Linked DNA regions of Agarilytica rhodophyticola. The protein of the gene in region 1 interacts with the protein of each later gene in a pairwise test. Links are inferred from orthologs where the notes say so. Each region holds a gene or a part of one and is shown on either strand. Other genes may lie near its edges. The genes, in order: BVC89_RS17370 and BVC89_RS19385.

What was found.
Region 2: the proteins of BVC89_RS17370 (region 1) and BVC89_RS19385 interact in binary tests that used the Escherichia coli proteins (3 or more experiments, as listed by UniProt). The link is inferred for Agarilytica rhodophyticola from one-to-one orthologs.

Annotation. Positions count from the first base shown.
Region 1 is NZ_CP020038.1:4,131,707-4,147,626, forward strand. What follows is about bases 7,897-10,875. They hold BVC89_RS17370 (ATP-binding cassette domain-containing protein), read left to right. Parts: upstream 7,897-8,421; coding sequence 8,422-10,329; downstream 10,330-10,875. Other genes in these bases: BVC89_RS17365 (GNAT family N-acetyltransferase), read left to right, coding at 7,897-8,362; BVC89_RS17375 (ribonuclease H1 domain-containing protein), read right to left, coding at 10,547-10,875. In the rest of the region: BVC89_RS17325 (insulinase family protein), read left to right, coding at 1-1,095; BVC89_RS17330 (DUF3291 domain-containing protein), read right to left, coding at 1,300-1,743; BVC89_RS17340 (GEVED domain-containing protein), read right to left, coding at 2,380-2,904; BVC89_RS17345 (sensor histidine kinase), read right to left, coding at 3,486-4,175; BVC89_RS17350 (response regulator), read right to left, coding at 4,187-5,800; carboxy-S-adenosyl-L-methionine synthase CmoA, read left to right, coding at 6,078-6,851; tRNA 5-methoxyuridine(34)/uridine 5-oxyacetic acid(34) synthase CmoB, read left to right, coding at 6,848-7,822; more of BVC89_RS17365, read left to right, coding at 7,865-7,896; more of BVC89_RS17375, read right to left, coding at 10,876-11,320; BVC89_RS17380 (TonB-dependent receptor), read left to right, coding at 11,700-13,874; cdd (cytidine deaminase), read left to right, coding at 14,006-14,887; BVC89_RS17390 (hypothetical protein), read left to right, coding at 15,145-15,447; BVC89_RS17395 (NupC/NupG family nucleoside CNT transporter), read right to left, coding at 15,560-15,920. UniProt on the Escherichia coli protein: Genetic data indicate it may be involved in ribosome assembly or function.
Region 2 is NZ_CP020038.1:4,637,711-4,654,038, reverse strand. Bases 7,864-11,250 are described here. They hold BVC89_RS19385 (2-oxoglutarate dehydrogenase E1 component), read left to right. Parts: upstream 7,864-8,212; coding sequence 8,213-11,050; downstream 11,051-11,250. Other genes in these bases: odhB (2-oxoglutarate dehydrogenase complex dihydrolipoyllysine-residue succinyltransferase), read left to right, coding at 11,105-11,250; BVC89_RS19390 (succinate dehydrogenase iron-sulfur subunit), read left to right, coding at 7,864-7,965. Outside these bases: BVC89_RS19425 (YceH family protein), read left to right, coding at 132-803; ribosome biogenesis GTPase YlqF, read left to right, coding at 891-1,808; BVC89_RS19415 (transglutaminase-like cysteine peptidase), read left to right, coding at 2,053-2,742; gltA (citrate synthase), read right to left, coding at 2,783-4,093; sdhC (succinate dehydrogenase, cytochrome b556 subunit), read left to right, coding at 4,707-5,081; sdhD (succinate dehydrogenase, hydrophobic membrane anchor protein), read left to right, coding at 5,075-5,443; sdhA (succinate dehydrogenase flavoprotein subunit), read left to right, coding at 5,447-7,216; more of BVC89_RS19390, read left to right, coding at 7,261-7,863; more of odhB, read left to right, coding at 11,251-12,340; lpdA (dihydrolipoyl dehydrogenase), read left to right, coding at 12,460-13,914; sucC (ADP-forming succinate--CoA ligase subunit beta), read left to right, coding at 14,173-15,336; sucD (succinate--CoA ligase subunit alpha), read left to right, coding at 15,339-16,211. UniProt on the Escherichia coli protein: E1 component of the 2-oxoglutarate dehydrogenase (OGDH) complex which catalyzes the decarboxylation of 2-oxoglutarate, the first step in the conversion of 2-oxoglutarate to succinyl-CoA and CO(2).

The DNA.
Region 1 (15,920 bases):
TACAGTTCTATTCGCGGTACCGTTGATAGTAATAATGATATTAATGGTTACTACACATTCTCAGGCAAAGCGCTGAGCCGAAATCAGGCGGCACTGAGCGATTTAATGCATACCAGTATCCAACTAGCGCGCTTCGACGAAGTCAACAGAATCCAAGAACTGGTGGCGCAAATTCGCGTGCATCAAGAGCAGAGTATTACCGGTAATGGCCATTCTTTAGCGATGATGGCAGCGAGTGCCGGAATCTGCGCGACTGCCAAGTTACACCATCAACAATCTGGGTTGGCGGCAATTAAAGGTATTAAAGCGCTTGATGACGCGATTAAAAATCCTGAACAATTACAGCAGCTGGCACAAAAGCTTGCCGACTTACACAACACAATTATCAGTGGTGAAAAAGAGATATTAGTCGTCGGTGAAGAAGAACTGCTGCCCTCCTACCATAAGGGCCTGCATAGCCTATGCGGTAGCCATCAGTCACAGAGCAAAAATGATTTTGCTCTAGCAACTCATAATGCAAAAATTCATGAGGCCTGGCTAACTAATACACAAGTTAACTTCTGCGCTAAATCCTATGCAACCGTTTCCATGGATCATGCAGATGCGGCGCCTCTGGTTGTACTCGGAGGCTTTTTGCGTAACGGTTATTTGCATACCGCCATTCGCGAGCAAGGCGGTGCTTATGGTGGCGGCGCCTCACAAGATAATAACCTAGCGGCGTTTCGTTTTTATTCTTATCGCGATCCGCGTATGCAGGGAACCCTAGACGATTTTGACAAAGCCTTAGACTGGCTTGCTGAGCAACAATCCAGTGAACAGAAAATCGAAGAAGCTATTTTGGGTGTTATCAGTGGCTTGGATAAATCCGAATCCCCTGCCGGTCGCGCTAAACGCTGTTTCCATGCAGAGTTACACGGACGAACGGTAGCCCATCGACAAAAGTTCAGAGAGCGTGTGCTAAACACCACCCTTGAAGACTTAAAACGAGTCGCGCAAACTTATCTCACACCTGATAAAGCCAGCACAGCGGTAATAACCAGTAATGGCCAGCGAGAAAGTGCAGAAAAAATAGGTTTGGAGATTGTTGAGCTATAGGGACTTTTGATCAGTAGGGTTAAGACGTCTTAACCCTATATCATTTTAAAATTATTCTAATACGCCACCTCCATGTGGCTATCGGTAATTGCTCCTGCATTACTCTAATACGCCACCTCCATGTGGCTATCGGTAATTGCTCCTGCATTACTCTAATACGCCACTTCCATGTGGCTATCGGTAATTGAGGGAAAATCTTAATCTTTATGGGTCGAATGGCTTGGCAAAAGTAAATGCTTCGCGGCTTGGACCCTGTCGCTGTAAAATCTCCAGCTTCTCTCTACCTTCTTCTACAGTAGGAATATGGCCTGCAGGTATCCACCATAAGGCTTGATGGGCACTGGTTATTTTGTCGAACCAGGCACTTCTATCACGAATGAGATCCACATGAACTGTCTTATAAACGAAGTTCTTAAGTGACTCCAGGTCTTGCCAGACACTCATATTGACAATTATCATTGGATCATCATAGGCTTGGATGGAAGTCGCATCCCCTTCATCCGTTTGTAATCGCCAGACAAAGCCCTCAGATTTATCCGCTAGCGCATTAATTTCATCCAGACGATCGACAAATCCTTTCATTATGTCAGAGTCCATGGTCGCCCGAGCTTTGGCGATATTAATTTGCGCAAGTTGAAATGTATTCATATTGTGATTAACTCCCTGGCGAATAATTTAATATATTATGGGCAAAAAATAAAAATTCAACATTAGTACACTCGTTCAGCATAAATGTTTGCGCCTTCTATAAAAAACAAACTTAATACCAGCTAAAGCTACACAATACCGTATACATCATTCAATTCGAAAGTTAGTTTTACATAATGAATAGGAGAGAAGCAAAATGCCGAACATACTGCCATATTGTGTTACATGTACGCAAGATAAGGGAGCAACGAGATGGCTTACCCCTGGGCATGAAGAAAGACATGCAAATTATCATGGAAGTAAAACAACAAAGTCTCATATTAGATATGCACGATTCTCAGAATCGAGCCCACCAATGATGACTCAAGTAGAAAATTATGGAAGAAAATATTATGAGAGGACAGGCAAGCAATTGCAAACATACGAAGCTGTAGATGGGCTATCGAAAAAGCTCAAAAGACGATTAAAAAAGACAAGTCAACAATCAGGAAGCAGCAGCGTAAGACATACCATACACAAAAAATAAAATTCCAAGGAATAAAACTAGGTAATTTACTATTTACCCTATTCTAAAAATAGGTAACAGCTGCCCATATGCACATGAGCAGCTGCGATAACAAATAAAACCCTTAACGACTAATCAAGGAAAAGTAATGGATCGACAGATACTGCCATATCTTCTGTTTCACCATATACATATTCGCCACAAGGCTGATTATAGCCATCGTAACTCATCACAACACGCAAGGTCGCCAAGCCAATATCCAAGTCTTCAGGAATTTCAAAGCTTACTGTTTCTGGGGTAGTTGCACGAAACTCAAAAATCTTTTCATAATCAGTAAAAAGATCATCACCGTTCAAGTCGATCCAACCAGTCCACGTCTCACTGAATGCGACATTAAAAGGAAACCCTGGTGTTAATGTAATTTCGTTAGTTCCAGGAGCCAGCATGGCGACAATTTCAGGATGTCTTATATACCCATCGTTATTGCCAGACGCGAATTCTTTGCCATTAATAGCAATAGACTCAATCCATTCGACGTTAGAGCTTTGAGAACTTGAATCACAATAATCACTAAAAGCATTAGCAAAGGACGAGCTTAATGAAATAACAGATACAGCTGCGACAGATGCAATATAATTAAATGACTGCATTTTCATATTTTTATCCTCCAGACTGATAAAAATCAATGTAAGAAATAAAATTAAATAACAAAGCAATATTTCAAAAAAATTGAAATATAACAAAGTCAAATTAAATGGTATTTATGGATTAGCTAAAACATATCAAGGATTTATCCTCCGTGAAGATACATACTTACTTCCTAGTTAAATTACAATTCACAAATTATGTGAACAAGTTCATTGTATTTTATATTTTCAATGACGTGGTGCTATTTTGTGACATAATTATCAAAAACAAAAAATAAAATAATACCTATATATAAAAAACACAAACTTACTATTTTTTGCTCATTAGCAGACAAAATAGTATGTATAAAACTCCTATGCATTAAATCTAAAAAGGATGACGAGATAAAAAAAGATATCTATGAAGAACTATTGCGCTCAAATTCATATTCGAGCACAAGTAACGACAATTGCACATAAAGAGCCCACATAAATATTTCCAAAAAACTAAAACACTCAATTTACCAAAAAACAATAAATAATAGTGCTTCTAGCGTTTAAGCATCTGATTGACACGTGAAAACATTGTATTTTTCAATAGTGTCTAAGATTTAGGGTACAAATAGTTTAAAAACACCACCACCATACGGCTCACCATTTTCTAATAAAATATAGCCGTGCTTTTCGTGCTGCTTATGCATTGCAACAATACGATCGGCAAAATACAGGCCTAAATGCGTACTAGTAGAAGAGACATCTTCTGCAATATACCCTGGTGGCTTTTCCAGCATGTAGTCAGGATAGCCAGGGCCATCATCAGCGATAGTAATACATAAAAAATCATCTATTACTTCAGCTTCAACTAAAAGGCGGGATTTGGTATAACGGACACAGTTAACAAAAACATTATGGATAACACTGCCAAGTAAATCATCATCAAAATACCATTTTAAATTTCTATCACAATGAGTACTCAGCTTAATATCACTTGTTTGTAGTAAAATATGATTGCGGGCTATTTGGTCTTCCAAAACATCAATCACATAGTGTTCATCAACTTGTATAGGTAAAAAAGAATTTTCCATACGATAAATCGTGAGCAACTGTACCAGGTCACTATTAATCCTAGAGGCTTCATAATGCAAGGTGTTAAAATGTTTGGTTTGTTCTGGACTCTCTGTTTGTGTATGAGCAATCACACCTTCTAGTGATGCCAACAACATGCCAATCGAGTTTTTCATATCATGAACGCTAGATGCTAGCACCATAGAAAAATCAATGGGTTTTCTTTCTTCCATCATAATGCTTGACCTCACAGTAGAAAAACTTCTGATATTTTCTTCAGCTTTATAAAACGTTGATATTGACTGTGGGAATTATCAATTATGGATTCAACAGCATTGAGAATAGAATGACATTCTTCTTTTAACGCTTCATCTTCAGGTGTGCTTTTCAATTTGCCAATCACTGCCTGCACGATATTAAGACCAATGCCCACATGTTTAGGAAAAACAGTACGCGCTTTTTCAAAACACGCAATAGCGCGATCAAACTCTCCTTGCGTATACAAAGCAATCCCTTCTTTATTCGCTTCAGCAACCAAACGGCGATTGCTATGACTCGCCGGCTCGCTAAGAAATTGATCAAGCTTTTCCAATGCCTCTTGATCATCTCGATATTTCTCTTGTAACTCTTTTAAAAAACGTTCGACCTGATCTTCGGCATTAATAGATAACAACAGTAGTATCAGCTCAATATCTGCGTCTATACCTTGGATCGTAGCTTCGGCAATCGCATCGTCAATACATGCCTTAGCTTTTGTTATATCGCCCAGGCAAGCACTGACTCGGCCCTCGAGTAAACGACATCTTGACTCTTGTTCAGAACTGAGTGCATATTCTTGACGAGTTAGGCTCAATACCTCAGTTGCATCATCAATAAGCTCCTTAGGAAGCTCGGAATGATTTTGCACCGCATTAGCCACAGTGCGTACAAAGCTTAAGTTATCTTCCACACAACCGTGACACGATAACTTTCCCAATTTAAGTGTATTACGGCGAGCTTCAATGGCTGTTAATGCATCATCGTTATCTTCTGCAACAGCCGCCAAACGTCTTTGTCGCAATATCGACATGGGAGAGACATAAACCGCTTTTTCGATGGTTTCTTGTACGGCTTTTTTCTCCCCTTTTTGCTTGAGGTTTTCCGCTAACAAATCATATGCAGGTAAATACAGAGGGTTTTCTTCCACAATTTGATATAGCCAGTCTCCTGCTGTGTCCAAATCGCCTTTTAATTGTTTTACTCTTGCCAAACCTAAGCGAGCCCAATCGAGAGGTCTTGCCTCTAAGGCATGGATATAAAGTTTTTCAGCTTTTTGTAGTTCTCCCTGTTCGATAAACACTTGGCCAAGTAATTTTTGAGCAGCACTCGCTTGTCGATCTTCACTTATAGATAAATCAATGAGCAGATCAGTGGCCGTTTCCATATTGCCTTCATCTAAAGCTGTATACACTGGCCGAAGTGAATCTTTCTGAGCAAGCAAGCGCTCGATACGTTGCCGTAGTATCATGGCCGTAATAGGCTTCATCAAATAATCGTCTGGCTCACAATCATAGGCAGACATGACAATGTTGCGACTGGCCTCGGCGGAAACCACAATAAAGATACTGGAGCGGGAAAGGTAATTATAATGGCGCAAAGCTTCTAGCACATGCTGGCCATTGCGCCCCTCCCCTAAATCATAATCACACAAGACAACGTCATATTTTTTCTGCTTACACTTTTCGATAACCTGATCGCCATTAGACGCCATTTCAATATCACTGACCCCCAACTCCGTTAGCATAGTATTAACTAAGCTGCGGAAGCTGCCGAAATCGTCTGCCACTAATATTGATAAGTCCTGGTATTTAATTTTGCTCATCAGCTGTTTAAATATTCCTGCAATAAACACTCCCTACTTCGTTCATAGCACACAAAAGTCATCCAGCGTGTTGTACATTTTTTATATGATGCTTTAGAAAGTGTAGTTGATTCTCTTTAGTTTCCCTGTAAAAAAGACTTACAAGCATAATCTGCTACTGTATAAGGCCTCTGCCCAGCACCACTAACAGGTTATAAAAGGCGATAAATTCAAGAAATATTCGTCTATTCGAGGTAGAATAGCGGCACAAAAAAAGGCGCCAGCAATAGAAATAATCATGACAACAGTAAAACCTAATAACGATAACAAGCACGACAAAGAGAATAATAAAGACACAATCTACAGCGAGCCTCTGGGCAAAGTTGCCGACTTTGTGTTCGATAAAAGTGTGGTTAATGTATTCCCCGACATGATTAAACGCTCGGTTCCTGGTTATAGCACCATTGTTCACATGATCGGCCAATTTGCCGAACGCTATAATCAAAGTGGCAGCAAATGCTACGACCTTGGCTGCTCTTTAGGTGCAGCTACTCTGGCTATGCGCCACCGTATCACCGCGGCTGACACACATATTGTCGCCGTCGATAATTCAGCAGATATGGTAGAACGCTGCCGCCAAGTGATCGATGCGGACTCCGCAGAGGTGCCTGTAGAGCTCATCCATGATGATATTCTTAAAGTTGAGATTACCAATGCTTCGGTGTGCGTGCTTAACTTTACCTTGCAGTTTATTCCCCTTAAACAGCGCCAGCAGCTGCTTACCAAAATATACCAAGGCATGCTGCCAGGGGGAATACTCATCATATCGGAGAAGCTCAAGTTTAGTAATAATCACCACAATGAGTTGATGACCGAGTTCCATCATTACTTTAAAAAAACCAATGGCTACAGCGACATGGAAATTGCCCAAAAACGCAATGCTATTGAGAATGTGTTGATACCTGAATCATTTGACGTGCACCGCCAAAGACTAGAGGACATCGGTTTTAAAAATACCGAACTCTGGTTTCAATGTTTTAATTTTTCATCCTTTATTACATTCAAACAATGATCGACTATTCACAACTTATCGATGAGCTGTCACGCACAGCATTGAAACCCTGGGCAGAAGTCTTACCGGCGCAGATCGAACACAATTTATCTCACCAACGCTATGGTGATTTAGCACAATGGCTAGCCGCTTTTGATGCATTACCCTCGCTCTCGCCATCTACTTATACTCTAAAAAGTGAAGTCAGCATCGGTAATGCTGATGACTGCAGTGCGCAACAAAAGGAGATCTTAGAGCAATGCCTGCGCAAGCTTATACCCTGGCGTAAAGGCCCCTTTCAACTATTTGGCATACATATCGACACCGAATGGCGATCTGACTGGAAATGGGAGCGCTTATTACCTCATATTGCGCCATTAAAAAATCGTACGATACTGGATGTTGGTTGTGGTAACGGTTATCACTGTTGGCGCATGCTGGGAGAAGGTGCTAAACGTGTTATCGGGATTGACCCCTCGCCGCGTTTTATCGTGCAGTTTCATATGATCAAAAAATACCTTAACCAACTTGCAGTGGATATCTTGCCTGTCGGAATTCAAGAGTTACCGGATAACTTATCCGCATTTGATACCACTTTTTCTATGGGTGTGCTCTACCATCGCCGCTCCCCTATGGATCACTTGAGGCAATTGCGAAGCACCTTAAGACCTGGCGGCGAGCTAATATTAGAAACGCTCATTATCGAGGGAGAACTGGGACAAAGCTTAGTACCAGAAGGACGCTATGCACAGATGAATAATGTTTGGTTCCTTCCCAGTGCTCCCACTCTTATCTCGTGGTTGCAAAAGTGTGGCTTTGACAACGTACGCTATGTAGGTAGCGACGCCACATCCGTTAATGAGCAGCGAGCAACGGACTGGATGACCTTTCAATCATTGGAAAATTTCCTCGACCAGGACAACCCTCAGCTTACTGTTGAAGGCCACCCGGCGCCATTACGTGGTATCTTTGTTGCCAGAAGAAAAAGCTAGCAAAAAAGTTTGTATACAACGAGTTTCCCTAAAAGAGTACCTATGAGCACACAAGACACACAACTCCAGGTTATTAACGTAGATTTTAGCCAACCTCTACAGCGCCAGCATCTACGGGATATGTTGATGAGCTATTCGGCCGATCCTATGGGTGGCGGCGAAGCCTTGCCTCAAGCTATAGCACAGCAAAGTATCGACCTTATGGCAGAAAAAGATTTTGCCCATGGATTTCTCTGCTACCACCAAGATAGGCCTGTTGGCTTCGCTAATTGCTTTGAGAATATTGCCACCTTTGCAGCCAAATCTGCCATCAATATACATGACTTAGGTGTAATCCCCGAATACCGAGGCAAAGGTGCTGCCCAAGCACTGTTACAAGCCGTCGAAGACTTCGCCCGTCGCCATGACTACTATAAAATTACGCTAGAGGTGTTAGAAGGCAATGAACGGGCAAAGGGCGCTTATACAAAATTTGGCTTTGCAGGCTATCAACTCAATCCAGAATTAGGCTACGCCATGTTCTGGCAAAAACTGCTTTAAAACGCACCACAGCGTTCTACCAATACCATTACTTTCCACCAACATAGACCATTAGTTTAATGATTCAACTTGATCAAATTCACCTTCAATTGGGCAGTAAAGAATTATTTGCCGATGCCAGTTTAACGATATATCCCGGTCAAAAATGGGGCTTAATCGGTCAAAACGGCGCAGGCAAGACCAGCCTATTCAAGCTATTTTTAGGTGAGTTACACGAAGATAAAGGCCGTTATAGTATTCCCAAAAATTGGCTGCTGTCTCATATGGGTCAAGAAGTGGCAGCATCGTCGCAAACAGCCTTAGACTATATCCTCGACGGCGATAAAGAACTGCGGCAGCTAGAGCAAGAAATAGCTCAGTGCGAAGGTGGCGAAAAGCTCGCACACCTGTACGAAAAAATGGAGAGTATCCAAGGTTATAGCGCCACCTCCCGTGCCCAGCAGCTCCTGCATGGTCTTGGTTTTAACAACGGTGATGATGGGCGCAAGGTGACCGATTTTTCAGGTGGCTGGCGCATTCGTCTAAACCTCGCTCAGGCACTGATGTGTCGCTCTGACTTCTTGTTGTTGGATGAGCCCACCAACCACCTAGATTTAGATGCTACCTACTGGCTGGAAAATTGGCTCAATGATTATCGTGGTACCTTACTTATTGTGTCTCATGATCGTGAGTTCTTAGATAACGTGGTGGGCAATATTGTCAGTATTCATAACCGCCAATTAGATACTTACGTAGGCAATTATTCCTCCTACGAAAAACAAAAGGCTGAACGCCTCGCCCAACAAGCGGCCGCTTACAAAAAGCAGCAAGAACGTGTGGCAGAAATTGAAGATTTCGTCCGTCGTTTTCGTGCTAAAGCCACCAAAGCCAAACAGGCACAAAGCCGACTTAAAGAACTGGAGCGCATGGAAATGATTGCGCCGGCACATATTGAGTCCCCTTTTAGCTTTCGCTTTCCGACACCTGAGAAACTGCCGCAATCTTTAATAAACCTCAGCCAAGCGGCTATTGGTTACGGCGCAGATAAAGTCCTTGCAGACAAAATTGAACTAAATATATTGTCCACCTCTCGTATAGGCTTGTTAGGAAGTAACGGTGCCGGAAAATCCACCTTGATGAAAACTCTCGCCGGAGAAAATGCCCTGGTACAAGGAGATTTATCTGAAGGCACACATCTGCGTATCGGTTACTTTGCTCAGCATCAGCTCGAAGCACTTGATCTCGACGCATCTTGCGCCCTGCACTTACAAAGGATTAAACCACAGGAAAGCGAACAAAGTATTCGCAATTTTCTCGGCAGTTTCGGTTTTTCCGGCGATCGCGCTTTTGAAAATATCACCCATTTTTCTGGCGGCGAAAAGGCACGTCTTGCCCTGGCAATTGTTGCCTGGCAAAAGCCCAATTTATTACTGCTCGATGAACCGACCAACCACCTTGACCTAGAAGTGCGACATGCCCTGACCCTCGCGTTGCAAATGTTCGAAGGGGCTATTGTGGTGGTATCACACGATCGTCATCTTCTGAAAAACACCGTCGATACCTTTTTATTGGTGGATAATAATAAAGTACAAACCTTCGATGGCACACTGGACGATTATCACCACTGGTTGCTGAATAAAAACCAAGGTACCGGGAACAATACTGATAACGATAAAAACATCCCAAAAGATTCACCAAACACTGATAAAAGCTCAGATAAAAAAAGTAAACGGCAAGCCGCCGCTGCTGCCAGAGAAAAATTAAAACCGCTCACCAATGCTATCAAAAAACTCGAAAAAGACATCGAAAAATATCAGCAAGCGCTGGATCAAGTCACACAGGAATTAGCCGACCCTAGTCTATATGAAGGCAATAACGAAAAACTACAAACCCTAATTCAACAACAAAAGACACTTCGAGAAACACTGGAAAGTAAAGAAGAAAGCTGGATGGAGAAAACCGAAGAACTTGAAATGTTGAATGCTTAGGGCTTGCCACCTCAAAGCACATTGAGCATTTAAATGGCAGCAAACAATGAATCTCTTTTTATAGGGAAACATTAGAGCTTCTTTATTATGTTAGACATATACAGAAGCTCTGTCTTACCCATAACACACCGTTATCATTAGATTGGGCAAATAAAGTGTGACCTAAGAAGGGTGTTTTTAACATAGAACCTTTAGCAAGGATTCTTACACTAACCAACTAACCAGCACGCATCGCTAAAATAGTGCCTATATCAAGGGTATCTTTAAAACGCGAAAACGATTTATCTTTTCTTTCTACTGCCACCATTGTCATTCTATCGGCAAGTTCATTACCTTCAACACCAACATGACCATTCACATGGAAAATATTAATATCGCTCTTTAGCTCTTGATAAAGGGCAAACATTTCTTTAATAAGGGCTAAGTTTTTAATTTCGCCACCAGATTTTTTCCAGCCTTTTTTTTGCCAGCCAGCCGCCCACTGAGTAATACATTGAATTGAGTACTTGGAGTCACAATAGATCGCAATAGAACGATCTTGCTGAATTTCGCTTTGAGCCATCAATAATGCTTGATGCAGTGCATTTAGTTCAGCAGTATTATTAGTGCCTTTAGGATTGTACAAGCCGTACCATAATTCATCGAGCACATCATTACGATAAACCGCAATACCAGAGCCCGCTTCACCGGGGTTAGGCTCACAGCCGCCATCGGTAAAAACTTTGGTATCCATCGTCATCGCTGCTATTTCATCGCCATTGTAGGTTTTAAGCCCTTTGTTAGCAGAAGATGAGGCAGTAGCGCGCTTATTGGATGTGCCAAGTGCAGCGGAGGAAGGCTTGCCGTTAAAAGCTTGCTCGGCTTCTTCTTTTGTTTTGAAAGATTTGTAGCGCGCACCTGGAAATTGGTCAACATGCTTTTTGCATGTGTTCCAGTCGGTAAAAATGCCTGTTTCTCGACCTTTCCATACTACGTAAAACTTTTTTGCCATAATAATTGCTCTGGTAAACAAATAGCCGAGCATTTTACCTTAACGCACCAGCCCCTGTTAGGGTTAAATTAATGATAACCACGCCTTGCAAATTATTGACCATTAGGTAAAATAAATTTTAAGCGCACTATAAAAATATAATTTATAAGGTCAAATTCGCTTCGTTCGTTTTGCCATGGGGTTAAAGCCATTGTTGTGGGGCACCTTTAATCAATTTCACATTGGCAATTAATTTCACAATAAGAATGATGGGCTGTAGAGCTGATCACGAGGTCATTTCTCGGATTGACAAAGCAAACACCTTTTTGCAATACCTTCAAAAGTATTTCGTTAGCGAGACTCTACTAGCAAACAGCGATTTGACAGGGGAAAAATATACATGAAATTAAAAAAATCCTTAGTGGCCTTTACACCACTGCTTACTCTTACCGGCATACCTGACAGCTTGGCACAGACAGCCAGCAATAATGATTCTCAGGAAAACTTCTTTGAAGAGGTTGTGGTAACCGCGCAGAAGCGCGAACAAAGTATTTATGAAGTTCCGGTTGCGATAAGTGCATTCTCCTCTGATCAGATAGAGAAACAAGGCATTAGCGGTCTCATTGATATAGGTAAATTTGTTCCCAACTTGAATGTAACTGGCTTTGGCGGTGGGCAAGTAACATCGGCCAATCCCTTTATTCGTGGCATCGGTCTACAAGATCACTTGATCACCACTGATCCAGGCGTTGGGGTCTATGTAGATGGTGTCTACCTAGGGCGACAACTGGGACAAAACCTAAGCCTTGCCAGTACTGAGCGAGTAGAAGTATTGCGCGGCCCCCAAGGTACCCTTTATGGCCGTAACTCCATCGGTGGCGCCATTAATATTATCACCCGCAAACCTGGGGATGGGGATGATTTTGCCAAACTATCCCTACAAGCCGGCAGTCGCGGCCGCGCCAATGCCTCGCTCTATGGCAGCTATCAAATCAATGACCAACTGGCAATATCCGCTTCTGGTAGCTTTGAAAGCCGCGACGGAGTGGGCGACTTTGTCAATGTGGATACCAGCACCGAAGTAGGTGAATTTGAAGACCTATCGGGTCGTATCAGCATACTCTGGACACCCAGCGATAGCTTTTCACTACTGTTAAGTGCCGATGCCAATGATGCCGAAAGTGGTCTTGGCCCCTATCGCACTCTGATTGACGAGATTCCCAACGGTGCACCTGCACAGGCAGGTCTATCGAATGCTGATCAGCCTGCTGACCCTTATGATAATGCCACCGGTGAAGCGGATCTTGTGGATAATGAAAACTCCGCTTCTGGAGTCTCAATCACCGCAGACTGGACCATATCTGATACCTTAAATCTGAAAGTTATTGCCAGTGATCGCACATCCGACTATACCACCGGCCTTGACGACGATGGCACCATTACTAACTTCCTCGCCTTTGGCGAAGAAGGTGAAGCGGATCAGTCTTCTTTTGAAGTGCAGTTAAACGGCACCTATGATAAGTGGGACTTTGTGTCTGGGGTCTATTTCTTCGAGGAAGATGGCTTTGCCTTGCAGCCTAATTTCACCTTTAATGGAGGCCCAGGTAGCGAAACTCTGTCACAAGAGACTACCAGCCAGGCGATATACGCCAATATCGGCTACAACGTCTCAGACAAATTGCGACTCGGCGGCGGCATTCGCTTTACTGAGGACGAAAAAGAAGCGGCAGTGGATATCAATTTCGGTCTGATTCAAGCCACCGCAGAAGAAACCTTTACGGAGACCAGTTGGGATTTATCGGCGACTTATGAACTCGATAGTGGCATGTCTACCTATGCCAGTATTTCAAATGGCTTCCAGTCCGGTCAGTTTAATCCGCGCCCATTCTGTTTGTTTGGTTCATTCGACTTCGCTACTGGAGTCCTGGATCCGGTCAACTGCTTCGATCAGGATCTCGATAATATTACCGCACTTAATTATGAAGTAGGAATCAAAGGCCAACTGACCAATAGCCTGCAAATGAGCTTGGCGGTATTTAACACAGAGTATAGTGACCTACCCTATCAGGTAAGCACCACTACTGCGAATGGCTTTAATACAGTCAACATCATTGTCGACCAAACCTCAAGAGGATTGGAGTGGGAAAGCTCCTGGCGTATAGTCAGCGATTTCTTCCTAAATACCTCTCTTGGCTATATCGATGTCGACGTGGATGATGAAAACGCAGTGGCGCCGCTAACACCAGAGATAACCGCCTCGATAAGTCCACAGTATGCCTTCTCCGTTGCTACCGGCGGCACGGTTACCTTACGTGCAGATTACTCCTATCGCGATGATATGTTTGGTGAGCCCAGCGATGACCCTGGCCGTTTAACATCACTCAATAGTCGTGATCTGGTGAATTTTGACGTGAGCTATTTATCACCGGATGAAAGCTGGACGGTGGGGCTTTACGGGCGCAACATCTTCGATGAAAAATATGAAAACGCCCGTTTAAACACCGGGGATTACATACTGGTTATTTTAAATAACGATCGCAGCGAATTTGGCTTACGCTTTACAAAAGAATTTTAAACCAGCACTTACCCTCTTAAACCTTGGGTTTTTGAGGGTAAGAGTATTTTTTTATTTTTTACTGCCAACTAAACATGTTATTTCCGTCCCACTAGTCATGTAGAACTTGTTGTCTCTCATGAGGTAATACGATGAACGAAGATATCATTCGACAAGCACTCAATAGTTTTTCACCCCAGCAACAAGCAGTTATTCAACACCATATTAATGCGCATAATTTTAATGGTGTACTGCCCGCTGATCTGGTAACACAACTTTTGCAGGTACCTGCAAACCTAGCAGAGCTAATGCTGAAATTTCTCCCTCTAGCTCGTCACTATGCCCTGCCTGCAACATCGGAGTTTTATGTGGGCGCGGTTGTCGAAGGTAAAAGCGGCGCATTATATCTCGGTGCCAATTTAGAAATTGCTGGCGACGCCCTTGCAAGTACTATCCATGCTGAGCAGTCCGCGATTAACAACGCATTACTGCATGGCGAAAAAGGCGTGGTTCGTATCGCCATTACCCATCCACCTTGCGGTCACTGCCGACAATTTATTAATGAGATAAAAGATGCAGCAGCAATAGAAATTATTGTTTTAGACAAGCCCACTCTTTCTCTTAGTGATCTATTACCTGAACCTTTTGGGCCAAAAGAGTTAGGCTCTGAAAAGATGTTGTTTTCACACACACAGAACAAACAAGAGACATCAGACGCTTATATTAATCTCCAACATAGTTACGCGCCCCATACTCAATCTCCAGCTATTGTCCGCCTAGAAGTTTTGAGTGAAGAAAATAAAAACACCGAAGTATTCGGCATATATATTGAAAACGCCGCTTATAATCCCAGCCTTTCACCTTTAATTTCTGCCCTGGATAGACTACGTTTTTATGAGCAAGACTTTAAGAAAATTAAAACGGTTGAATTAATAGAAAGGAAGGAAGCAAGAATCAGTCAGCGACAACATATTTTATCCTTACTCAAAACCATCGCTCCCAATGCAGATTTTATATATAAAACGCAACACTAACGTCTGTAAACGCACATTAGAGCAAGCCAGCCAGAACCTATTTCATAGTTTAATTTAGCAATATAAATAGCATACGCTATTTTCTTTAATCACTCCTGGAAATCGAATTGGTAGATAAGGTTCTAGCAAGCTGACGTGAATCGAACTTAATTTTTGTCACGTCTACTAAAAAGCATAAAACACTTAAGTATTACGATTTAATACTATTAATAGTATATAAAATCTTTCACTAAAGAATGACGGAGGCAGACATCGCAATGGGCAATGAAGTTTATGGTAAATATAGCTCCCATATTAATAGACCGATACTAAAGTCTACAAAAAAAGCTAAAAGTAAAATGGCGGCAAAAGCGAGTAGTAAAAAACCACTAATGAATACCAAGCGAAAAGATGCTAAAGAAGCTATTAATGACCACAACATGGATCAGCTTGCCATTGGTATGAAGGGATTAACATTAGATGGCTCAGGTATCCCTAAGCAAATACCAAAAGTTGCGGAGAGAGGAAGAATACCTCACGCGGGCACAGGCAAAGCAACAAAAATATGGAGCCGGAAGTAAAACGCCGGTGAAAACTCTACCAGCTCATACACTCATTTTTTGCATGCTAAGCTCGCGCAAATTCAATTATTGTATTTCCTAGTTTTATAAAATGTCTCTACATAGACTGGGTCTATGACAAAGACAAGTAAAACCCTGCAATTGTTGCACTCATTAAATTTGCCATAAAGCCTGCGCACACTGCACGCAGACCCATTTGTGCAACATCGGATCGTCTATTGGGCGCGATACTGGATAAGCCTCCGATAACAATGGCAATGGAAGAAAAGTTAGCAAAACCGCACAGCGCAAATGTCACTACTACTTTCGAATAATCACTTAAGGCTTCTTTTTGCTCGGCAAAATCGGCAAAGGCAATAAATTCATTAAGCACAAGTTTTTGGCCAATAAGACTACCGGCAACTTGGGTTTCAGACCAAGGCACTCCCAATAAAAATGCCACCGGTTGGAAACAGTAGCCCAAAATCATTTGC
Region 2 (16,328 bases), 500 kb from region 1 along the record:
GGATCTAATAAAATATGCAGTTTCGCCTACATTTTAAGTCGTTATATAGTGAATAATATATAGCGGCTGGGTAGTCTATGCATATTGACACGCCTATCTAACATCCTCTTTAAAATAGGAATTTTGACCATATGATTGAATTATCTGCCATTGAAGCGCGTATTGTCGGGGCTCTTATTGAGAAGGAAGTTACCACTCCGGATCAGTACCCATTATCACTTAAAAGCCTTACGGCGGCCTGCAACCAGAAAAGTAATCGCGAGCCTGTGATGAACCTATCAGAGATAGAAGTACAAAATGCTGTTGATGATATGGCAAAGAAAAACCTTGTGGCCCCCGTAGTTTTTGGTAGCCGGGTGAATAAATACAAGCATCGTTTTTGTAATACTGAATTTAGTAAAATACGTTTAAGTGCCAAAGAGCTTGGGATTATCTGCGTGATGCTTTTGCGTGGCCCACAGACCCCTGGTGAGTTACGTTCGCGTACTAACCGATTATGTGATTTTGACGATGTTAGTGAGGTGGAAACCATTCTCCAGCAGTTAGCTGACAGAGAAGAGGGCGCTATGGTAAGTAAGCTTGAGAGGGAACCGGGAAAGCGTGAATCTCGTTACAGCCATCTTTTTTATGATCAAGAAAGTTTGAGTATGGCATCAAGCCCTGCTACCGATATTGCGGCGACTGGAGCCTCTCGATCAACGTTATCGCAAACAGATCGTATTGCTCTATTAGAAGATGAAGTAGCCAGTCTTCGGTCTGAGCTAGATGAGCTTAAACAAAAATGGCAGGAACTTGTTGAGTAGGGCACAATTATTGTCTCGAGTTAATAGCTTTTATGCTATAGCGATTAAATTAACATATCACTATTTAGGTTTTTATAAAGTAGCATCATGACAATTCAATGGTATCCAGGGCACATGCACAAGGCCCAAAAAGAAATAAAACAATCGTTGCCCAATGTAGATATTATCATTGAGGTCATCGATGGTAGGATTCCATTTAGTAGTGAAAACCCTTTAATTGCCAAACTACGAGGCGATAAGCCTTGTATTAAAGTACTTAACAAATGTGACTTAGCCGATATGGATACGGTGCAATTGTGGCAGCAGTTTCTCGAACAAGAGCGTACAGTGAAGACCCTGGCAATTTCCATCCATGACCAGGCAAAAATTCATAAGCTACCTGAACTGTGTAAGAAATTGTTGCCGCAAAAAGCGCGCAGTGTTAAAAAAATGCGAGCTATGATTGTTGGTATTCCCAATGTTGGCAAATCAACGCTGATTAATGTTTTAGCCGGTAGAGCAATCGCTAAGACGGGCAATGAGCCTGCTGTGACTAAACAGCAGCAATATATCCAGATCCGTGAAGATTTTTTGTTACTGGATACCCCTGGTATTTTATGGCCCAAACAAGAATATGAAAACTCTAGCTATCGTCTGGCTGTTACAGGAGCTATTAAAGATACCGCTATGGAGTATGAAGATGTTGCGTTTTTTGCAGCAGAGTTTTTAAAACAGCACTATCCTGATAGGCTTTTGGATCGTTACTCTCTAGATAAATTACCTATCAGTGAGATGGATTTTTTTGAGTTGATAGGGCGCAAAAGAGGTTGCTTATACAGCGGCGGCCGTGTCGACTTAACCAAAATATCTGAGCAGTTTATCCACGACATTCGAAGTGGTGCCATTGGCCCATTGTGTCTCGAAACACCGACAATGGTGCAGCAAGAAATCGCAGAACAAGAACAAAAGAACGTAAAAAAACAGGCCAAAAAAGCCAATAAGAATAATACAAAAAAGCATACATAAAAGTGCTTTAACGATAACGACTAGCAGCTGTTAGCTAACGTTCGAACACGGACGAGGCAAGGTAAAAATAACCGAAAAGCGGAGTTTATCTGACGTAAATGAGCATTTTGAGCTTGTGTTTAATGCTGTATCGGCAAGTACTGCAGTTATCAGGTGGCTTCTAGAAAAATTGTGCACTAGCACCTATCTTTGTCTAACCTTAAGGGGGAGCCTGTTAACTTCTAGATAGTGATAATAGTACGTTTTGTTAGCTAAAACACACACAATTAAACATGTCATTCTCACCCTTGTTTTGCCTCTGGTGATGTCTCTTTTGTGGGCAGTTCCTCCATGGGCAGCAGCCAGTACAATTATTCCTGAATCGACTTTGCAAAGTGTTGAGAAAGAATATGGTAATGATGCACGCTTACGTGTATTTAATTGGGGAATTTTGATGGAACAAGATCGCGATAACCCAACGATTACTGAGCTTGTAAAAATGCAACATGCGAATGACTATTTTAATCAAGTAAGGTGGTTGAGTGATCAAGAGCATTGGGGACAAGAAGATTACTGGGCGACACCGATAGAAACTTTGGCTACCAATGGCGGTGATTGTGAAGACTATTCTATAGGTAAATATTTCTCGCTTTTAAAATCTGCTTTTGACCCAGCCAAACTTCGTATTACCTATGTAAAGTCCTTAACCTATAATCAAGCCCATATGGTGTTAGCTTATTATCAAACACCTAGTGCAGAACCGTTGATCTTAGATAATATTAAAAAAGAGATATTACCCGCATCTAAGCGGCCAGATCTCTTTCCTGTATATAGCTTCAATGGAGAAAGTATTTGGTTGGCGCGAGATAGAGGCAAAAAAATTAAAGGTAGCAGTCAGAAAAGTTTACCAAGCTGGAAGAAACTTAATGACAGAATGCTTAATCTCTTTCAATAAGACAAAAAAAAGGCTGTGTTTACAGCCCTTTTTTTACTTTTTAGAAAGTAGGATTTGCTGGCTTGCGATCTTCAACAGCTGTGAGGTCGCGCTTGGTTTCGCCAGTATAAAGTTGACGAGGTCGACCAATACGGTAATCTTCTGTCAGCATCTCATGCCAATGAGCGATCCAGCCCACTGTGCGCCCGGTAGCGAATATCACAGTAAACATATCGGTTGGAATACCAATAGCTTTCATAATGATACCCGAGTAGAAATCTACATTAGGGTAGAGTTTCTTCTTGATGAAGTACTCGTCTTCCAGCGCAATTTCTTCAAGACGTTTTGCAATCGCTAGCAATGGGTCATTTTCAATACCCAAAACGCTCAAGACTTCATCACAGGTTTCTTTCATTACTTTGGCGCGTGGATCAAAGTTTTTGTAAACTCGATGACCGAATCCCATTAAGCGGAAGGGGTCGTCTTTATCCTTGGCGCGCTGAATAAACTTGTCAATATTCTTCACATCGCCGATTTCTTGCAACATCGACAATACAGCCTCGTTAGCACCGCCGTGAGCTGGCCCCCAGAGTGTTGCAATGCCGGATGCGATACAGGCAAAAGGGTTTGCACCTGATGACCCTGCTAAACGAACTGTGGAAGTTGAGGCATTCTGCTCGTGATCGGCGTGCAACAGGAAGATTTTATCCATGGCTCGTGCCAGCACAGGGTTTACTTGGGGATCGTCACAAGGGGTGCCGAACATCATGTGTAAGAAATTTTCAGAATAACCCAACTTATTGTCGGGATACATGAAAGGTTGACCTTGAGAATGCTTGTAACACATTGCAGCAAGAGTCGGCATCTTAGCGATCAAACGATGGGCTGAAATAATACGATGACGCTCGTTAGTGATATCCAATGAGTCATGATAGAAGGCCGATAGCGCTCCAACAATGCCGCACATCATCGCCATCGGATGTGAGTCGTGGTGGAAGCCTCTAAAGAAACGTGCAATGGATTCGTGAACCATCGTATGGTTGCGGATAATGCTAACAAACTCGTCATATTCTTTCTGAGAAGGCAGTTCACCGTGTAAAAGTAAGAAACACGTTTCCAGGTAATCTGATTTTTCAGCAAGGTCTTCGATGGCATAACCCCGATGCAAAAGCATACCTTTACCACCGTCGATATAAGTGATTTTAGATTCGCATGATGCAGTGGATACAAATCCAGGGTCGTAGGTAAAAAAACCTTTGCCTGTAAGGGCTCTAACGTCAATGACATCTGGTCCTGTTGAGCCGGAATACACCGGTAACTCAATAGAATCGTCCAAACCATCGACCGTAAGTTGTGCTTTCTTATCAGCCATTAAGGACTCCTGTATGTGATAGATAAAAGATAATCTGTCGCTGTTAGCACACTCGAAATTGTGCACAAAGCAGCCAAATAATTAATTGTTAAGTCGCGCAACTATATAGTGCTATAAATTTATGTCAATGTGATCAAAGTCCAATTTCCCATGGCATTTTTGTCATACTGGGTCAAGTATCAGTATAGATAAAATTTATTTTTGTGGAGAAAATGGGCGCTTAAAGGCTTTTTCGAAAAGAAATTTAAATCTTCTTGAGTGAGGACTATTCAAGAAATGAATTATAACTATTCAAAAAATGAATTATAACTAGTGAACGTGATAACCGTTTTAAAACGTTGTTTTGTACAAATTATATGCTAATGTTACATAAGTTATTATGAATGTTTGTAATTTGTGTGGCGCATATCTATAATTCTGCGCGATCTTTTTGGGGCGTGTAAGCATAACCTTCCATGGGAAATGCGCTGCGAGATGCTGGCGCTAATAACTAATTAGCTGGTGCTAAAATGTCCAGTCTATGTACTTATATTAAACAGCACAGTATGTACTCGCCAAACCTTAGAAAAATCTTCCTGCCTATCAATCTTATGAATTAAGGTGTTGCAAAACTGTGAACGATAACCGACCTGTAAATCTCGATCTAAAAACAGTTAAATTCCCTATTACCGCGCTTGTCTCCATTACCCACCGAGTTTCAGGTGTGGTTTTGCTTATCGGTATATTAATACTGCTGTGGATGCTCGATATGAGTCTCAGCTCAGAGCAGAGTTTTAACGCTCTTAAAACTGCATTGCAGGCACCACTTTCTAAATTTATTGTGTGGGCTGTTTTAGCCGCTCTTGCGTATCACCTTGTAGCCGGAATACGTCATCTTATTATGGATATGGGCGTTGGTGAAACACTTGAAGGTGGAAAGCGTGGCGCGACCATTGTTGTCGTTGTTGCGATCGTGTTAATTATTCTTGCGGGGTTATGGGTATGGTAACAGCAGTTACGAGTCTGGGGCGAAGCGGCCTCTCAGATTGGCTTATTCAAAGATTTTCGGCAGTAGTACTCGCTGCTTATACAATATTTATTGTGGCATTTATTTTCTCTGTGCCAGAGATGACTTATGAACTTTGGACAGCTTTGTTTGCGCAGTTGTGGATGCGCGCATTTAGTTTGTTGGCGCTATTGTGTGTTGCTGCTCATGGCTGGATAGGTTTGTGGGGAGTATTAACCGATTATGTCACCAGTCGGATGATGGGTGGAAAAGCTTTATTCTTGCGCATGAGCGCTCTAACTATTTACGCAGTCATTACTCTTGCCTACTTGGTTTGGGGTATTGAAGTGCTCTGGGGGTTTTAATCGATGCCAAATATTCGAACCATGTCTTTTGACGCTATTGTTGTTGGCGGTGGCGGTGCGGGGATGCGCGCGGCACTTCAAATGGCTCAATCAGGTTTTAAAACGGCTGTTGTCACTAAAGTTTTTCCTACACGCTCACATACAGTCTCTGCCCAAGGAGGCATTACTTGTGCGATAGCCAGTGCTGACCCTAACGACGATTGGCGTTGGCATATGTACGACACGGTCAAAGGCTCTGATTATATTGGTGATCAGGATGCTATTGAGTATATGTGTTCAGTCGGCCCAGAAGCAGTATTCGAACTGGAACATATGGGCTTACCATTTTCGCGAACTGAGAACGGTCGTATTTATCAGCGTCCATTCGGTGGCCAATCAAAAGACTTTGGTCGCGGCGGTCAGGCAGCGCGAACTTGTGCAGCCGCAGATAGAACGGGTCACGCACTTTTGCACGCTCTTTATCAGGGTAATGTGAAAAACAATACGGTATTCCTTAACGAATGGTTCGCCGTTGATATTATCAAAAACCAAGACGGTGTGGTCTGTGGTGTCATTGCCATTAATATGGAAGATGGCGAAGTTGTTTTTATTAAATCTAAGGCAACAGTTTTTGCTACTGGTGGTGCTGGTCGTATCTACGCTTCTACCACTAACGCTCACATTAATACTGGTGACGGTATTGGGATGTCTTTGCGCGCAGGTTTTCCTGTACAAGATATTGAAATGTGGCAATTCCATCCCACTGGTATTCACGGTGCGGGGGTATTGGTGACAGAAGGGTGTCGCGGTGAAGGTGGCTACCTCATCAATAAAGATGGCGAGCGTTTTATGGAACGTTATGCGCCAAATGCAAAAGACCTTGCTGGCCGTGATGTTGTGGCCCGATCCATGGTGTTGGAGATTCTCGAGGGGCGCGGCTGTGGTGAAAATGGCGATCATGTTTTCTTAAAGCTCGATCACTTGGGTGCTGAAACGCTGAACCAACGTTTACCTGGTATTTTGGAACTATCTCGTACCTTTGCTCATGCTGACCCGGTAAAAGAACCTATTCCTGTAGTGCCTACTTGCCATTATATGATGGGAGGAATTCCAACCAACGTTGATGGGCAGGCACTGACTAATGTCAGCGGAGAAGATAAAGTTATCGAAGGTTTTTATGCCTGTGGTGAAGTTGCCTGTGTATCTGTGCACGGCGCCAATCGTCTCGGGGGTAATTCACTTCTCGATTTGGTTGTGTTTGGTCGCTCGTCGGGTATGTTTATCGAACGTGCTTTGCGTGAAGGTGTCGAATATCGTGACCCTTCTGAAAGTGATATCGAAGCCGGTATGGCACGTCTTAACAAGCTTAATGGCTCGTCACAAGGTGAAAATGCTTCAATGCTTCGTAAGGAGCTACAAAGCATTATGCAAAATCACTTCGGTGTTTTCCGTAAAGGTGAGTTCATGCAAGAAGGCATTAAAAAACTCGCTGATCTTAGAGAGCGCATGGAAAATATTCATTTGTCTGACAAGAGCAGCGCATTTAATACTGCACGTATCGAAGCCTTGGAAGTACAAAACTTATTTGAGGTGGCTGAAGCTACTGCAATTGCTGCCGAAGAAAGAAAAGAATCTCGAGGCGCTCATGCACGTGATGATTTCCAAGAGCGTGATGATGAAAACTGGCTGTGTCACTCCATGTATTACCCTGAAGATAAATCCGTTGGTAAGAGGGACGTGAATTTCACACCTAAGACCGTTGATACCTTCGAACCTAAAATTCGTACTTATTAGTGTGAATTTAACCTAGTATCGCGGAAACTATTTGGATAAAAGATATGTTGAAAGTTGAAATTTATCGCTATAACCCTGAAACAGACAAAAAGCCATACATGAAGAGCTATGACGTTGATACTCAAGGTAGAGACCTCATGGTGCTAGATGTGCTGGAGATGATTAAAGAACAGGATTCTACCATCGTCTATCGACGTTCTTGTCGTGAAGGTGTATGTGGTTCCGATGGGATGAACATTTCAGGCAAGAACGGTTTGGCATGCATCAAGCCTTTGTCTGAGTGCGTCAAAAATAACAAGTTAGTGTTACGTCCACTGCCGGGCCTGCCTGTCATTAGAGATCTAATTGTCGATTTATCTCAGTTTTATGCGCAGTATAGAAAAATAGAACCCTTCTTGCAGAACGATACGCCGACGCCTGCTATTGAACGATTGCAGTCCCCGGAGCAGCGTGAAAAGCTCGATGGTTTGTACGAGTGTATTTTATGCGCGTGTTGTTCCACGAGCTGTCCTTCTTTCTGGTGGAATCCCGATAAATTTATCGGCCCTGCTGGTTTGCTGCAAGCTTATCGCTTTTTAGCTGATAGTCGTGACACTGCTACAGAAGAACGCTTGGCGAATCTAGATGATCCGTTCAGTGTCTTTCGCTGTCATGGTATTCAAAACTGTGTTGACGTTTGCCCTAAAGGCTTAAATCCAACAAAAGCAATAGGGCATATCAGAAGCATGTTATTGCATCGTGGTACTTAAACACGAATTGTTTCTGGTACAGTTGTTAGCCCTTACTCGAGATCAGTTTCAGAGCAATAAGTATTTACTGTAACATCCTCTATTGTTCACAGGTGGCGTTTTTTGCGCCACCCTAAATAATAAATATCCTGCTAATCCTATTCCCCTGATATGATTGTAGGTAAATATAATTTTCAATTTCGGCAATAAATGAAATGTCGAATAGAGACAACAAAACTTAATGTGTTGTCTATTTACGGTGAGTAAAATGCAAGAAAGTTTGATGGAATTGTTATGGAGCACCTCCCACATCTCTGGTGGAAATGCAGTTTATGTAGAAGAGATGTACGAACTTTATTTGAATGATCCTAATTCTGTGTCTCAAGATTGGCGTGACTATTTTGATAAGCTGCCAAGGGTTAATGGCGCAGTTGGCAACGATGTACCACACTCAGAAATTATTGAATATTTTGAATTGCTTGGCCGTAATCGCGCTCGTCCTATGGTGGCTCCGGGTGAGGGTAGTGCCAACGTTGCTCATGAACGCAAGCAAGTGGAAGTGGTGCAATTGACCAATGCTTATCGCTTGAGCGGTCATCAAAAGGCATCCCTCGATCCATTGGGTATTTTAGAAATTAAAGATTCCCCCGATCTTGATCTCGGCTTTCACAATCTCAATACACTGGATTTAGATTCAGTTTTTCAAACGGGTGATTTATCTTTTGGTTATCGTGAAGGCTTGCTGAAAGACATTATTGCAGATCTTGAGAAAACCTACTGCGGCACTGTTGGCGCGGAGGTCATGCATATAACAAATTATGACGAGCGCCGTTGGTTACTGAATCGACTTGAGAGCACGCGTTCGCAACCTCAGTTTGATAAAGAAACGAAAATTAGCTTACTGAAGAGGCTCACTGCTGCTGAAGGCCTTGAGCGTCATCTTGACAGCAAATATCCCGGTACTAAGCGATTCGGTCTAGAAGGGGGTGAAAGTTTAATTCCTCTGCTCGACACTCTCATTCGTAAAGTGGGCGATTACGGCGCTAAAGAAATGGTATTAGGTATGGCTCACCGAGGCCGCTTAAATACTTTAGTGAATATTCTAGGTAAAAACCCCGCTGAATTATTTGAAGAATTTGAAGGTAAGAGGTTGGTGGATACCTCAGGTGATGTTAAGTATCACCAGGGCTTTTCTTCCAATGTGATGACTCCTGGTGGTGAAATGCACTTGGCATTGGCCTTTAATCCCTCTCATTTGGAAATCGTATCTCCTGTAGTTGAAGGTTCGGTGCGCGCTCGTCAAGATCGTCGTCAAGACGATAAAGGAGAAAAAGTCGTCCCAGTTGTGATTCACGGAGATGCCGCGTTTGCTGGTCAAGGAGTGGTGCTAGAAACATTCCAGATGTCACAAACTCGCGCATATAAAACTGGTGGTACCGTTCATATTGTTATCAATAACCAAGTGGGCTTTACCACTAGCAATAAGGAAGATGCTCGTTCTACGGACTATTGTACCGACGTTGCGAAAATGATCGAAACCCCCATTTTCCATGTCAATGGTGATGATCCTGAAGCGGTGGCTTATGTTGCTGCCCTTGCCATTGACTATCGCCATGAGTTCAACAAAGATGTAGTGATTGACTTAGTGTGCTATCGCCGCCGAGGCCACAATGAGACAGATGAGCCATCTGCTACTCAGCCAGCGATGTACAAAGCTATTCGAGCGCACAAAACTACCCGTACTCTCTACGCTGAAAAGCTGGTGGCGGAGAACGTTATAACCAAAGAAGAAGGTGATACGCTAGCCAATGATTACCGAGCAGCCCTAGATCGTGGTGAGCACGTGGCACGTGGCTTGGTGAGTGAGCCAGACAAGTCTTTATTTGTCGATTGGACACCTTACATTGGTCACGATTGGCAAACTCCTTGCGATACCACCTATAACCTAAAAGAGTTACAGGCATTAGCCGAAAATATTACGAATATCCCCGATGGTATCCAAATCCAACGCCAAGTTGCCAAAATATATGATGACCGCCGCAAAATGGCCGGTGGCGCTTTGCCGATTAATTGGGGGATGGCGGAAACTCTTGCCTACGCAACGTTGCTTAAGCAAGGACATCAAATTCGTATTACAGGTCAAGATGTTGGACGTGGTACTTTTTCCCATCGTCACGCGGTTGTTCATAACCAAAAAGATGGTGAGCAATACATTCCTTTAGAGAATGTCGAGCAGGGACAACCTAGTTTTGAAATATATGACTCCTTCTTGTCGGAAGAAGCGGTTCTTGCTTTTGAATATGGTTATGCCACCACTGCACCCAACGGTATGGTGATCTGGGAAGCGCAGTTTGGTGATTTCGCCAATGGCGCACAAGTGGTTATCGATCAATTTATTACCAGCGGTGAGCATAAATGGCAGCGCCTGTGCGGCTTAGTGATGTTGTTGCCTCATGGTTACGAAGGGCAGGGGCCTGAGCATTCTTCCGCTCGACTCGAGCGCTTCATGCAATTGTGTGCAGAACACAATATTCAAGTGTGTATTCCAACGACCCCAGCACAGGTATATCATATGCTCCGGCGTCAGGCTATTCGCCATATGCGCCGTCCATTAGTCGTCATGAGCCCAAAATGGATACTGCGCCATAAGCTGGCAACATCATCGCTAGAAGAATTGGCTAACGGTAAGTTTGAAACGGTACTGACGGACGAAACGGTTGATCCTAAACAAGTTAAACGCGTCATTTTATGTAGCGGAAAAGTTTATTATCACCTATTCGAAGAACGAGAAGCGAAGCAACAGGAAGATATTGCACTGGTTCGTATTGAGCAGCTGTATCCTTTCCCTGAAGAAGCATTGAAATTGGCATTGAAACCTTTTGAACATGTGAAAGATTTTGTCTGGTGCCAAGAAGAGCCCAAAAACCAAGGGGCTTGGTACGCCAGTCAACATAGAATGCGACGTGTTCTCGACCGTATAAATTCAGAGCTCTATTTGCGTTTTGCCGGCAGACCTGCATCTTCTGCACCTGCTGCAGGTTATATGTCGACGCATTTAGACGAACAAAAGAAATTTATTTCAGCGGCGTTGGATACCAGTGTATAGCTGATTCAACAAATTAACCTTAAAGAGCCTTAAGCAAAAAGGACATGACTGGAAATGACCATAGAAATAAAAGCACCAACTTTCCCCGAATCTGTTCAGGACGGTAGTATCGTAACCTGGCATAAGCAGGCTGGCGAAGCGGTTACACGAGATGAACTACTAGTAGATATTGAAACTGATAAAGTGGTATTGGAGGTTGTTGCTCCTGCTGATGGTTCCGTAGCAGAAATTATAAAGAACGAAGGTGATACCGTTCTTAGCAACGAAGTTATTGCGACCTTTCAGGAAGGCGCTGCTTCGGCTGGCTCAGATGTACCAGCAGCGGCGCCAGCGGCCGAGCCTAGCAAAGCAGATGGCGATATTATCGCAGCGCCTGCCGCACGCAAATTGGCACAAGAGAAAAATATCAATTTGGCACAAGTTGTTGGTACAGGTAAAGATGGACGTATCACTAAAGAAGATGTTGCTAACTTTTCTGGTGCTTCTTCTGCGCCGGCAGCTGCAGCACCTGCGCCACAAGCTGCGCCTAAACCTGCTGCCAGTGCTGGTAATAGCAGCGCAGCATCCCTAGATATCCCTGCGGGTGAGCGTGTTGAAAAACGTGTGCCCATGACACGTATGCGTGCTCGTATTGCCGAGCGTTTACTTGATGTAACCGCCAATACAGCCATGTTGACTACATTCAACGAAGTTAATATGGCGCCTGTAATGGCACTGCGTAAGCAATATAAAGACAAATTCGAGAAGGTTCACAATGGCACTCGCCTTGGCTTTATGGGCTTTTTTGTGAAAGCTGCGGTGGAAGCTCTGCGCAGAATACCAGAAGTTAACGCTTCTATTGACGGTAACGACATTGTTTATCACGGCTATCAAGATATAGGTGTTGCAGTCTCCACTGATAAAGGTTTGGTTGTGCCAGTGTTACGCAATGCTGAACACATGAGCCTAGCCGATGTAGAAAATGGTATCCGCAGTTATGGCTTGCGCGCCCGTGATGGCAAACTTGGCATCGAAGAGATGACAGGTGGTACTTTTACTATCACCAACGGCGGCGTATTTGGATCACTTATGTCGACACCAATCCTTAATCCTCCTCAATCAGCCATCTTAGGTATGCATAAGATCCAAGAGAGACCAATGGCGGTTAACGGAGAAGTGAAAATATTGCCAATGATGTATTTGGCTCTGTCATACGATCACCGCATTATCGATGGTAAGCAGGCAGTTCAATTCCTGGTTGCGATTAAAGATATGATCGAAGATCCCGCGAGAATATTGCTGGAAATATAGCGTAACTGCACACTTTTAGTGTGCATTAAAATAATTCAGTACGACGACACAGATACTCGCTGGGCAACTGTTACTGCTTAACTATTTGACTATTTTGAATAACTTTTTGGGGATTTCCTATGTCCGACAAATTTGACGTTATCGTTATCGGCTCTGGGCCTGCCGGTTATGTGGCAGCGATCCGTTGCGCTCAACTAGGCTTGAAGACAGCCTGTGTTGAAAAATGGAAGAACAAAGAGGGCAAAGGAGTTAATGGAGGTACATGTCTTAATGTTGGCTGTATTCCTTCTAAAGCACTACTCGATACCTCACATAAATATCATGAAGCAAAAGCCGACTTCTCTATTCACGGTATTGCTACAGGCGATGTCAACATTGATGTCCCATCTATGATTAAACGCAAAGACGATGTGGTAAAGCAATTGACCGGTGGTGTTGCTGGTCTTTTTAAAACCAATAAAGTCACATCTCTTTATGGCTCTGGTAAGTTACTGGCGGGCAAAAAAGTTCAGGTTACCGACTTCGAAGGTAAAGTGACAGAGTACGAAGCGGAGAATGTCATTCTGGCCTCCGGTTCCATACCTGTGGCGATCCCAGTTGCCCCAGTAGACAACGACGTTATTGTTGATTCAACCGGTGCATTGGAGTTCACTGAAATTCCAGGGCGCTTGGGTGTTATCGGTGCAGGTGTTATCGGTCTTGAATTAGGCAGTGTATGGAACCGTCTCGGTTCAAATGTAGTATTGCTTGAAGCCATGGACACTTTCTTGTCGATAATGGATCAGCAAATTGCCAAAGAGTCGCAAAAACTGTTCAAGAAACAAGGCCTAGATATTCGCCTTGGTTGCCGTGTTACCGGCACAGAAGTGGTGGAAAAAGCGGGCAAGAAAGAAGTGGTAGTGACTTATGCCGACAAAGATGGCAACGAGTCGAAAGAAGTTTTCGATAAACTGATTGTGTGTGTTGGCCGACGTCCATTTACTGATGATCTGCTAGCGGAAGATAGCGGTGTTAAACTCGATGAGCGCGGCTCTATCTACGTTAACGATCTTTGCTCTACTAGTGCCCCTGGTGTCTACGCTGTTGGTGATGTGGTGCGCGGGCCAATGCTTGCTCACAAAGGCTCTGAAGAGGGAGTTATGGTTGCAGAGCGTATTGCCGGTGAGAAGACAGTGATGAATTATGACATTATTCCTAATGTTATCTACACACACCCAGAAATTGCAGCAGTAGGTCGAACAGAAGAGCAGCTGAAGGCTGATGGCGAACCCTACAACATTGGTGTTTTCCCATTTCTTGCCAGTGGCCGCGCTTTAGCTGCTAACGAAAAAGACGGTATGGTAAAAATGATTGCCCATGCTGAGACAGATCGGATACTTGGTTGTCACATTGTTGGACCAAGTGCCGCTGATCTTGTGCAACAAGTGGCCATTGCAATGGAGTTTGGTTCAAGTGCAGAAGATATTGGTATGACAGTCTTCGGTCATCCCACTTTGTCAGAAGCCGTGCATGAAGCTGCATTGGCTGTTGCGGGGCATGCGATCCATATCCCCAACCGCAAAAAACGCAAGTAAATGCCAGCCACTATGCAGTAGGAAAATTGGCTATTATTAAATGCAGTCCCTTTTTAATAATGGTGAATTGGCCATTGAGCTAGCAGGAACAACCAAAAGTAAGTGCGTAATTGTTCGAGTAATCGAATAAAGCGGCTCCGAAGCCTAGGTTTCGGAGCCGCGTGTACATAATAAGGTCGGTGTCATTTAAATAACCCAGAACTCTTATCTGAATTTTTAAGTGACACTACTAATTTTTTCTCTTTACGGTAAATACCTATGAATTTACACGAATACCAAGGCAAGCAATTATTTAGAGAATATGGCTTGCCAGTTTCAACAGGCATTGCAGCGGAAACTCCCGCAGAAGCAGCGGCAGCGGCAGATATTATCGGTGGTGATCGCTGGGTAGTAAAAGCTCAAGTACACGCAGGCGGTCGTGGTAAAGCTGGCGGTGTGAAATTGGTTTCTTCTAAAGGCGAAATAGAAGAGTTTTCCAAACAGTGGCTTGGTAAGAATTTAGTTACCTATCAAACAGATGAAAATGGCCAGCCGGTTAGCCGTATTCTCGTTGAGTCTTGCACAGATATCGCACAAGAACTCTATCTCGGTGCCGTTGTTGATCGCTCAACTCGCCGCATTGTTTTTATGGCTTCTACTGAAGGTGGCGTTGAAATTGAAAAAGTGGCCGAGGAAACGCCAGAAAAAATTCTTAAGGCTGAAATTGATCCTTTGTGTGGTGCTCAGCCATACCAAGGGCGTGACCTCGCTTTCCAATTGGGGCTCGAAGGTAAACAAGTTAAGCAATTTACTCAAATCTTCTTAGGCTTGGCAAAAATGTTTCAAGAGAAAGATTTGGCGCTTTTGGAAATTAATCCACTGGTCATCACCGATCAAGGTGACTTGCACTGTCTTGATGCAAAATTAAATATCGATGGCAATGCGTTGTACCGCCAGCCTGCATTGAAAGAAATGCATGATCCTTCGCAAGAAGATGAGCGTGAAGCTCACGCTGCCAATTGGGAGCTCAACTATGTTGCGCTTGATGGCAACATCGGCTGCATGGTGAACGGCGCTGGTTTGGCAATGGGCACTATGGACATTGTGAAATTGCACGGTGGCCAACCTGCTAACTTCCTAGACGTTGGTGGTGGTGCGACTAAAGAGCGCGTTGTGGAAGCGTTTAAAATTATCCTATCAGACGAGAATGTATCGGCAGTATTAATTAATATTTTTGGTGGCATTGTTCGTTGTGACTTGATCGCCGAAGGTGTTATTGGCGCTGTTGAGGAAGTGGGAGTTAAAGTGCCTGTTGTGGTTCGACTTGAAGGTAACAACGCTGAATTAGGTGCGAAAGTACTCGCAGATAGTGGTCTTAATATTATTGCTGCAGAGAGTTTGACTGATGCAGCTCAACAAGTTGTAAAAGCAGCGGGGAATTAATCATGAGTGTATTGATCAATAAGGATACCAAGGTTCTCTGCCAGGGTTTCACGGGATCGCAAGGTACTTTTCATTCAGAGCAAGCCATTGAATATGGCACTAAAATGGTCGGTGGTGTTACCCCAGGTAAAGGTGGACAAAAGCACCTGAATTTACCTGTATTTAATACCATGCGTGAAGCTGTTGCCGAGACTGGCGCCGATGCTTCTGTTATCTATGTACCTGCACCATTTTGTAAAGACTCTATCCTAGAAGCGGCCCACAGCGGCGTTAAATTGGTTGTCTGCATTACAGAAGGCATCCCGACTCTAGATATGCTCGATGCTAAAGTGAAGTGTGATGAGCTCGGTGTGCGTCTTATCGGACCAAACTGCCCAGGCGTCATAACTCCAGGTGAATGTAAAATTGGTATTATGCCAGGCCACATTCATAAGCCAGGTAAAGTGGGGATTGTCTCACGTTCCGGTACTTTGACTTATGAAGCAGTGAAACAAACGACAGATTATGGCTTTGGGCAATCAACCTGTGTTGGTATTGGGGGTGATCCTATTCCTGGCTCTAACTTCATTGATATATTGGAAATGTTCCAAAATGACGATCAAACTGAAGCAATCGTTATGATTGGTGAAATTGGCGGTACAGCGGAAGAAGAGGCGGCAGCCTTTATCAAGGCCAATGTTTCTAAGCCAGTAGTTTCTTATATCGCAGGTGTTACTGCTCCAGCAGGCAAGAGAATGGGGCATGCGGGCGCAATTATCTCTGGTGGTAAAGGCACTGCTGATGAAAAGTTTGCGGCCTTGGAAGACGCTGGTGTAAAAACTGTAAGAAGTCTTGCTGATATTGGTAATGGTTTGAAAGATATCACTGGGTGGTAAATTTTTGCCATTAAATCGAGACAAAAAAGCGACCTTTGTGTCGCTTTTTTTGTACTTACATTGTCAAATAGTAGCGAGAATGAATTATTTTTCGTTCTCGACTGTTCCGAGATACAT